2 regions of the Streptomyces sp. NPDC056479 genome follow, and region 2 is predicted to be linked to the other one. Evidence: riboswitches for the same ligand, from Rfam matches in the RefSeq annotation. Region 2 holds a riboswitch; the other holds the start of a gene.
The links. Region 2 has a riboswitch for glycine ahead of gcvP (aminomethyl-transferring glycine dehydrogenase). Riboswitches for the same ligand answer to the same signal wherever they lie in the genome.
Positions count from the first base shown of each region.

Region 1 (4,412 bases), on a different contig from region 2:
GACCTCCATGTTTCCGTACTGGGCGTCCGGGGAGCCGGCCTGGCCGTGCCACAGCAGCATCCAGATCTGGCCGCCGTTCGGGGTCGCGAGCGCGCGCAGGAGTGCCTCGTAGGCGTCGTAGCGCCCGGGGGTCACCTGGCGCAGCATGTGCTCGACCTGACCGGTCGAGGTTGTGCCAGCGCTCACTTTCTACCGCCCCTCCGTACAACACCTTGCCCGCACTGTGCCCCTAGCTTAAGCCCGGCCAGGAGCTCGGAACTTGCTGCCACAGCGCGGCCGCGGGTCGTTCGTGGTTGCTCGCGCAGTTCCCCGCGCCCCTGTCGGGGCGCTTCGCCTAGCCTCGCTGGTAGAAGGGCCGTACCTTCGCCCGCATCCACTCGATCACCGGGTCCTGGGCCACGTCGAGCAGCACCAGGTTGACCGGCCACGCCACCGGTGCGCGGCTCAGGGCGCGGGCGAGGGCGTCCATGGGTGCGGCGCGCAAGTCGCCCTCCCAGTGGGAGAGTTCCACGCCGATGAACATCACCGGGTCGGCCGTCTCGACGGCCGCCAGACAGCGACGGGCCGTCGTGACCACGCCGGTCTCGGCGAACGTGGCCGACGCCGCCGCGAGGAAGTCGATCGGGTCGTCCTGCCAGTTGGGCTCGTAGAGCTTGACGCGGCCGCCGGAGGTGAGGCCGTCCAGCGAGGTGCGACCCACCCGGCAGAGCTCGGCGACCGCGGCCGGGGGCAGCGGGACGCCGACCACGCCGTCCGGGTTCAGGGCGATGCCCAGGTGCGGGGGCAGACCGCGGGCGAACTCCACGGCCGGGGCGATCGTGTACGACATGTGGGCGCCGACGACCTGGCGGAACTGCTCCTCGGAGCTGAAGACCGGGACGTATCCCTGGCCCTCGATCTCCACCGTGGGCAGGTCAAGCGGGCCGCTGTGCGGGCCGCCGCCGCTGGGCAGGGGCACCCAGACGAAGCTGCGGCCGAGCACCTCGAGGATCCTCCCGCCCGCCGAGGGCAGGCCGAGGGAGGCCGAGAGCACCTCCTCCAACTCGTTGCCGGGCCAACCGCCGTGCGGATGGGGGTGTGCCGATGCCGGGAAGTCCGCGGGGAGATCCGCTGCGAAGTCCATCTGTGTGACCGCCTGCTGTGAACCACGTCTGAGACCCAAAAGGCTAGCCGGTGTCCGACCGACGCAGCCCTACGGGCGGTCATCCACCGAATACGACCGGTCAGCCCACCACTCCGTCCACCACCCGGACGCCTTCGTCTACCGCCGCTCGGCCCCGCTTACGGCACTCACCTCGTGATCCCAACCCGCCGCGCCCCGACCCGGCCCAGCCGCCGGCCCGCGATGGCACAGAAAGGCCTACCGCAAGCCACCTCGCCGCGTCGGCGACAGCCTTCCGAGGCCGTGCGAGGCGGCAGCCCCGACCGACGGCCGCTCGCCCCGGCCGGGGCCTCTCACGCCGTGAACCCGATCCGCCACATCCTGGCCGGGCGCAGCGGACAGGCAGCCAGACCGGGGCAGCCCGACCGCCAACGACCGCCCGCTCCCGCTCACAGCCACCCCGCGACCCGGTCCGCAGCGCCCCGACCCGGCACACCAGCCGGCCCGCGATGGCGCAGAAAGGCCTACCGCGAGACACCTCGCCGCGTCGGCGACAGTCCTCCGAGGCAGTGCGGGGCGGCAGCGCCGACCGAGAGCCGCCCGCCCGCCCGGGGCCACTCAGCCCGCGAACCCGATCCGCCGGAGCACATCCGCCGCGTCCCGGTCCAGCAGTACCGCCGAGCCGCATCCCGGTGGCAGGTCGCCCTTGGCCACCGAGCGCAGCAGGCGGGAGGCGGCCGTGCGGTGGCGTAGGAAGGCGTAGCGCGAGACGCCTCGGCCTCGCTCTCGCTGGCCCTCCAGCGCGGTACCGGGGGTCACGTCGAGGAGCAGCAGGTGGAGGGTGCCGCCGCGGCGGCGGGCCTCGCGGGCCAGCCAGGCGCGCACCCAGGTCTGCGTCCCGCAGTCGTGCACGACGACGCCCTCGCCGGTACGCAGGACGCGGCGCAGTCCGGCGTAGTGGGCGAGGCGGACCAGGGGGCGGTAGAAGGCGTAGGGGAGGAAGCCCGGCATCCGGGCGTCCCAGCGGTCCCGGGTGTCCTGGGAGTCGATACGGGTGCCCTTCACCGTCCGCCGCATCAGCGTGGACTTGCCGCTGCCGGGCAGACCGGTGATGACGACGAGGTCCTTGGGACCGAAGAGCAGCGCGTGCGGGCTGTGGCCCGAGCGCTCGCGCAGATCACGGACCACGGGCGCGGGGCACATGGCGCGGGCCTCGGCGGCCGGGGCGGCGGGCTGCTTGGGCAGCGCAAGGCCCGAGGTCGTCGCATACGCCGTGGTGCGGTTCACCGTCATCGTCCTCCTCCGGGGTCAGGATTCCCCATCCCCACTGAGCGTAAAGAGAAGGTAATAGAGGATCTCTTCCTTTTTCGTTCGCTTCCTGCCACAAGCCGGTTACAGACATGGCCTGCCCCCGACCGGGCCCGGCATGCAATGATGTGCGCGCCAACTGCATACCGGCCGTTTGAATCCGCGCGGGAGAGTCCCCAGCAGTGCATCGCTGGGGCGCCGAAGGAGCAAGTCCCTCCCTTGAATCTCTCAGGCCCCGTTACCGCGCGGGCGAGGCACATCTGAAAAGCGAGCCGCCCCACTCTTCGAGAACGGGCGTGGCTCCACCCAAGGTGCAACCCGTGATCGTCCCCGTGGCGGTCGTGGCGAACCTCTCAGGTTCCGATGACAGATGGGGAGGAACGACCTCGCCCGTCATGCCTTGGGAGACATCCGTCCGATGAGCAGCACTGAACCCCGCCGTACCGCGCTCGATGCCCTGCATCGCTCGCTCGGCGCGACGATGACCGACTTCGCCGGCTGGGACATGCCCCTGCGCTACGCCTCCGAGCGCGACGAGCACAACGCCGTACGCACCAGGGCCGGCCTGTTCGACCTCTCCCACATGGGCGAGATCACCGTCACCGGCCCGCAGGCCGCCGACCTGCTGAACCACGCCCTCGTCGGCAACATCGCCTCGATCGGCGTCGGCCGCGCCCGCTACACCATGATCTGCCAGGCCGACGGCGGCATCCTCGACGACCTGATCGTCTACCGGCTCGCCGAGACCGAGTACATGATCGTCGCCAACGCCTCCAACGCCCAGGTCGTGCTGGACGCGGTCACCGAGCGTGCCGCCGGCTTCGACGCCGAGGTGCGGGACGACCGGGACGGGTACGCGCTGCTCGCCGTACAGGGCCCCGAGTCCCCGGGCATCCTGAAGTCGCTGACCGACGCCGACCTCGACGGCCTGAAGTACTACGCCGGCCTGCCCGGCACCGTCGCCGGCGTCCCCGCGCTCATCGCCCGCACGGGCTACACCGGCGAGGACGGCTTCGAGCTGTTCGTGAAGCCGGAGCACGCCGTCGAGCTGTGGCAGGCGCTGACCAAGGCGGGCGAGAGCGCCGGCCTGGTCCCCTGCGGACTGTCCTGCCGCGACACCCTGCGCCTGGAGGCGGGGATGCCGCTGTACGGCCATGAGCTGACGACCTCCCTCACCCCCTTCGACGCCGGGCTCGGCCGGGTGGTGAAGTTCGAGAAGGAGGGCGACTTCGTCGGGCGCGAGGCGCTGACCGAGGCCGCCGCCCGCGCCTCGGCGAACCCCCCGCGCGTCCTGGTCGGCCTGGTCGCCGAGGGGCGTCGCGTCCCGCGTGCCGGGTACCCGGTCGTCGCCGGCGGCGAGGTCATCGGCGAGGTCACCTCCGGCGCGCCCTCCCCCACCCTGGGCAAGCCCATCGCCATGGCGTACGTCGACGCCGCGCACTCGGCGCCGGGCACGGCCGGAGTCGGCGTGGACATCCGCGGCAGCCATGAGCCGTACGAGGTCGTCGCGCTGCCGTTCTACAAGCGGCAGAAGTAACGCCAGAAGTAGAGACTGACAGCGGCGAGCGCGTGACTCTGCGCACATTTCCGCTGCTCAGACACGTTTCCCTCAGTCCCCCATTCACCACCACTCCCGCGCGTACAGGAGAATTCAGGCCATGAGCAACCCCCAGCAGCTGCGCTACAGCAAGGAGCACGAGTGGCTGTCGGCCGCCGAGGACGGCGTCTCGACGGTCGGCATCACGGAGTTCGCGGCCAACGCGCTCGGCGATGTCGTCTACGCCCAGCTCCCCGAGGTCGGCTCGACGGTGACCGCGGGTGACACCTGCGGCGAGCTGGAGTCGACCAAGTCCGTGTCGGACCTGTACTCCCCGGTCACCGGTGAGATCACCGAGATCAACGAGGACGTGGTGAACGACCCGGCGCTGGTGAACTCCGCGCCCTTCGAGGGCGGCTGGCTGTTCAAGGTACGGATCACGGAGGAGCCGGCCGACCTGCTCTC
Region 1 covers NZ_JBHTRZ010000007.1:229,717-234,128, reverse strand. Annotated here, with positions in the region: gene ACFQ6S_RS27350 (enhanced serine sensitivity protein SseB C-terminal domain-containing protein) at 1-186, opposite strand, end outside; gene ACFQ6S_RS27345 (enhanced serine sensitivity protein SseB) at 335-1,123, opposite strand; gene ACFQ6S_RS27340 (AAA family ATPase) at 1,721-2,395, opposite strand; glycine riboswitch at 2,566-2,664, shown strand; gene gcvT (glycine cleavage system aminomethyltransferase GcvT) at 2,829-3,947, shown strand; gene gcvH (glycine cleavage system protein GcvH) at 4,069-4,412, shown strand, end outside.
Region 1: linked by a shared signal. The riboswitch ahead of gcvT (glycine cleavage system aminomethyltransferase GcvT) and the one ahead of gcvP (aminomethyl-transferring glycine dehydrogenase) in region 2 are both predicted to bind glycine.

Region 2 (4,412 bases):
CGCCCGGACCGCCACCGCCGTGCGGGATGCAGAAGGTCTTGTGCAGGTTCAGGTGGGAGACGTCACCGCCGAAGTGGCCGGGCTTGGCAAGCCCCACCAGCGCGTTGAGGTTCGCGCCGTCGACGTACACCTGCCCGCCGGCCTCGTGCACCTGCGCGCAGATGTCGGCGACGTGCTCCTCGAACACACCGTGCGTCGACGGGTACGTGATCATCAGCACCGACAGCTCGTCCCGGTGCTTCTCGATCTTCGCCCGCAGGTCCTCGACGTCGATCTCGCCGTCCTCGGCGGTCTTCACGACGACGACCTTCATGCCGGCCATCACGGCGCTCGCGGCGTTCGTGCCATGCGCGGAGGACGGGATGAGGCAGACGGTGCGCTGCTCGTCGCCGTTGGCCCGGTGGTACCCGCGTACGGCGAGCAGCCCGGCGAGCTCACCCTGCGACCCGGCGTTCGGCTGGAGCGACACCTTGTCGTAGCCGGTGACCTCGGCGAGACGTTCCTCCAGCTCACGGATGAGCGTCAGATAGCCCTGCGCCTGCTCGGCGGGCGCGAAGGGGTGCAGCTGCCCGAACTCCGGCCAGGTGACCGGCTCCATCTCGGTGGTCGCGTTGAGCTTCATCGTGCAGGAGCCCAGCGGGATCATGCCGCGGTCGAGCGCGTAGTCACGGTCGGCGAGCCTGCGCAGGTAGCGCAGCATCGCCGTCTCGGAGCGGTGCTGGTGGAAGACGGGGTGGGTGAGGTAGTCGTCGGTGCGCTGCAGCGCGTCCGGAAGGGTGTCCTCGGTCGCCGCGTCCAGCGCCTCGATGTCCCCCTCGACGCCGAACGCCGTCCATACGGCGCCCAGTTGGGCCCGCGCGGTGGTCTCGTCGCAGGCGACGGACACGTGGTCGGCGTCGACGAGGCGCAGGTTGACGCCGTTCTGCCGGGCGGCGGCGACGACCTCGGCGGCCTTCGCGGGCACCCGCACGGTCAGGGTGTCGAAGTAGGAGCCGTGCACGACCTCGACCCCACCGGCCGTGAGCCCCGCGGCGAGGATCGTGGCGTACCGATGGGTCCGCCGCGCGATGCCCTTGAGCCCCTCGGGCCCGTGGTAGACGGCGTACATCCCGGCCATCACGGCGAGCAGCACCTGAGCGGTACAGATGTTGCTGGTCGCCTTCTCCCGCCGGATGTGCTGCTCACGCGTCTGGAGCGCCAGCCGGTAAGCCTTGTTCCCGTCGGCGTCCACGGACACACCCACGAGCCGCCCCGGCAGGCTGCGCGCGAACTTCTCGTGTACGGCCATGTATCCGGCGTGCGGCCCGCCGAAGCCCATCGGCACACCGAACCGCTGCGTCGTCCCGACCGCGATGTCCGCCCCGAGCTCACCGGGCGACTTCAGCAGCGTGAGCGCGAGCAGATCGGCGGCGACGGTGACGAGGGCACCGAGCTCGTGGGCCTGGTCGATGACGGCCTTGATATCCCGTACGACACCGGAGGCACCCGGGTACTGGACCAGCACGCCGTTGATCTCACGCGAGGCGATCTCGGCCGGGATGCCGTCGCTGAGGTCGGCGACCACGACCTCCACACCGGTCGGCTCGGCACGGGTCTCGATCACGGCGATGGTCTGCGGAAGGACATCCGCGTCGACCAGGAACAGGCCCTTCTTGTTCTTGCCCATGCGCCGGGACAGGGCCAAGGCCTCGGCCGCCGCGGTCCCCTCGTCGAGCAGCGAGGCACCGGAGGTCGGCAGCCCGGTGAGCTCGGCGACCATGGTCTGGAAGTTCAGTAGGGCTTCGAGCCGTCCCTGCGAGATCTCCGGCTGGTACGGCGTGTAGGCGGTGTACCAGGCCGGGTTCTCCATGACATTCCGCAGGATGACCGGCGGCGTGAAGGTGCCGTAGTAGCCGAGCCCGATCATCGGGTCCAGCACCTGGTTGCGGTCGGCGAGCGACCGCAGCTCGGCCAGCACCTCGGGCTCGGTACGCGCTCCCGGCAGATCAAGAGAGTCGGCGTTCTTGATGACGTCCGGCACCGCTGCGGCGGTGAGCTCGTCGAGCGAGCCGTATCCGACCTGGGCGAGCATCTTGGCCCGAGCCTCATGATCAGGACCGATATGACGCTGCTCGAAGGGAATACCCTGCTCGAGCTCGGAGAGCGGAATGCGATGGGCGGTCATTGCGGAGGCCTCCTGGTCTGACACGACCTTCGAGGGGCACCATGGCGCGGGTACCCGGACGGCCTCCCCCTCTGTCATCTCAACCTGAGAGCTTCACCGGGGCGCCCAAGGGCTCCCGGCTTTCACCGTCGGTGAGGGCGGAAGCCGTCGGCACCCGCCCTGCTTTCCAGAGTGACCTCGTCCGTGCGGTACGTGGGCCTGAGAGATTCCGGGGAGGATTTGCTCCTTCGGCGCCTCCGGTGGTGTCCGGAGGACTCTCCCGCACGGGGTCAGCAGCCGTCTGCAAGCCTACCAGCGAGGTCAACGCACGCCCCTTCGAGTGGCCGCACATCCCAATGTGCCTTTTCGTAGTGCTTACGGATGAGTTGCGACCAAGTGGAGGGCCCGTGCAGACCGACATCGATCCGCGCAATCTGATCGGCCGCAAGGCCTTTGACCGCAACGGCACCAAGATCGGCACGATCGACGAGGTCTATCTCGACGACGCGACCGGAGTGCCGGAATGGGCGGCGATACGCACCGGCCTGTTCTCCCGGGACGCCTTCGTCCCCCTGGAGCCCAGCGAACTGGTGGAGGGCACCCTCCACGTCCCCTTCGAGCGCACCCTGATCAAGGACGCCCCCGACTTCGGGGTGGGCCGCCACCTCTCTCCGGAACAAGAACTCCAGCTCTACCACCACTACGGCCTGGACGTCGCAGCCTCGCCCCCACCCCCCGACCGGGACTTCGGCAACTTGGCAGGCAGGGAGGACCCCGACAACAACGGCCCCAGGACCACTCATCCGCATCCCTGACCCCGGGCAGCCGCCACACGGCCGCCTCTCACCAGTCGGGACAGAGCCACCGCAGCCACACGCATCGCACCGCACGCCGACTTCCACCCACACGTCAGCGCCCCGGTAGGGGCACAGCTGCGGGCGATCGTGTCGCTGGCCTGGTCATGAGTGCGCGCCGGCAGTCCGCCGTGCTCGAAATGCATCGGGGGAAGCCCCGCTTCGGGTGAGGCCCCGCCAAGGCGAACCGAACCCCACCGCGGGCGGTCCATGGCCCTCGCCTGCCCCCACCGCCCTACCCGGGCATCACAGGCGACTCCCCGCCCCCAAACCCCCATCAGCAGCACCAGCACCGGCTCCCCCACCGGCCCCTGGCCCCCCGCTTCCCCCACCCTTCCCAGGCCTGCCCTCCACCAAAGGCAACGGCTCGGCAGCCTCCAGCCCCGGATCATCGACCCGGAAGGTGCGGACCCGCCCCGGCTCCGACCTGGGCGTTTCGAACCGCACCGTCACCCGCCCGAGCCCGCTCCCCTGCACCCACCCGTGCCCGAACTCGGCGTGCCGCACATCGTGCCCCGCATGCCACCGCCGCTCGGCCGCGCCCTCGGCCCGTCGCGCCACCGCGGCCTCTTCCTCACCGTCCTCCGCCGCCTCTTCCATCCGCACCCCCGCAGCCTGAGCGAACAGATCTTCCTGCGTGTAGTCGGCCAGCCCGCTCACCCCGACCCCAAGCAGCCGCACGCCTCCCGTCGTGTCCACGGAATCCAGCAGCCGCGCGGCGGCCTCCCGCACCACGGCCGGATCATCCGTGGGCCCGCGCAAGGTCTCGGACCGGGTCAAGGTCGAGAAGTCGTAGCGCCGCACCTTCAGCACGATCGTCCGCCCGGACAGCCCGGCCCCGCGCAACCGCCGCACACAGCGGTCGGCCAGCCGCTGCACCTCAAAACCCACCCGCACCCGGTCGTGAATGTCCACGTCGTAGGTGTCCTCGACCGACACCGACTTGGTCTCCCGCTCGGCGACCACCGGTCGCTCGTCGTGGGCCAGAGCCATCGCGTACAGGGCGTGCCCATGCGCCTTCCCCAGCAGTCGTACGAGCTCGTCCTCACCCGCCTCGGCGATCTCCTCGACCGTATGGATCCCGGCCCGCCGCAGGTGGTCGCCGGTCGCCGGCCCCACCCCGGGCAAGGTCCGCACCGACATCGGCCCGAGCATCGCCCGCTCGGTCCCCGGCTCGATCACCACCAGCCCATCCGGCTTGGCCTGCTCAGAGCCGATCTTCGCGAGCATCTTGGACGCGGCCAGCCCAACCGACCCCGCCAGCCCGGTGGCGGCCCGTATGTCGGCGCGCAGCTTCGTCCCCACCAGCCGCGCCGACGCCTCGTCCCAGGCCGTTTCCCCGGCCTCCAGATCCACGAACGCCTCGTCCAGGCTCAGCGGCTCCACCAGCGGTGACAGCTCGCGCAGCAGCGCCA
Region 2 covers NZ_JBHTRZ010000011.1:416,499-420,910, forward strand. Annotated here, with positions in the region: gene gcvP (aminomethyl-transferring glycine dehydrogenase) at 1-2,164, opposite strand, end outside; glycine riboswitch at 2,341-2,436, opposite strand; gene ACFQ6S_RS37695 (PRC-barrel domain-containing protein) at 2,551-2,958, shown strand; gene ACFQ6S_RS37700 (DNA polymerase IV) at 3,244-4,412, opposite strand, start outside.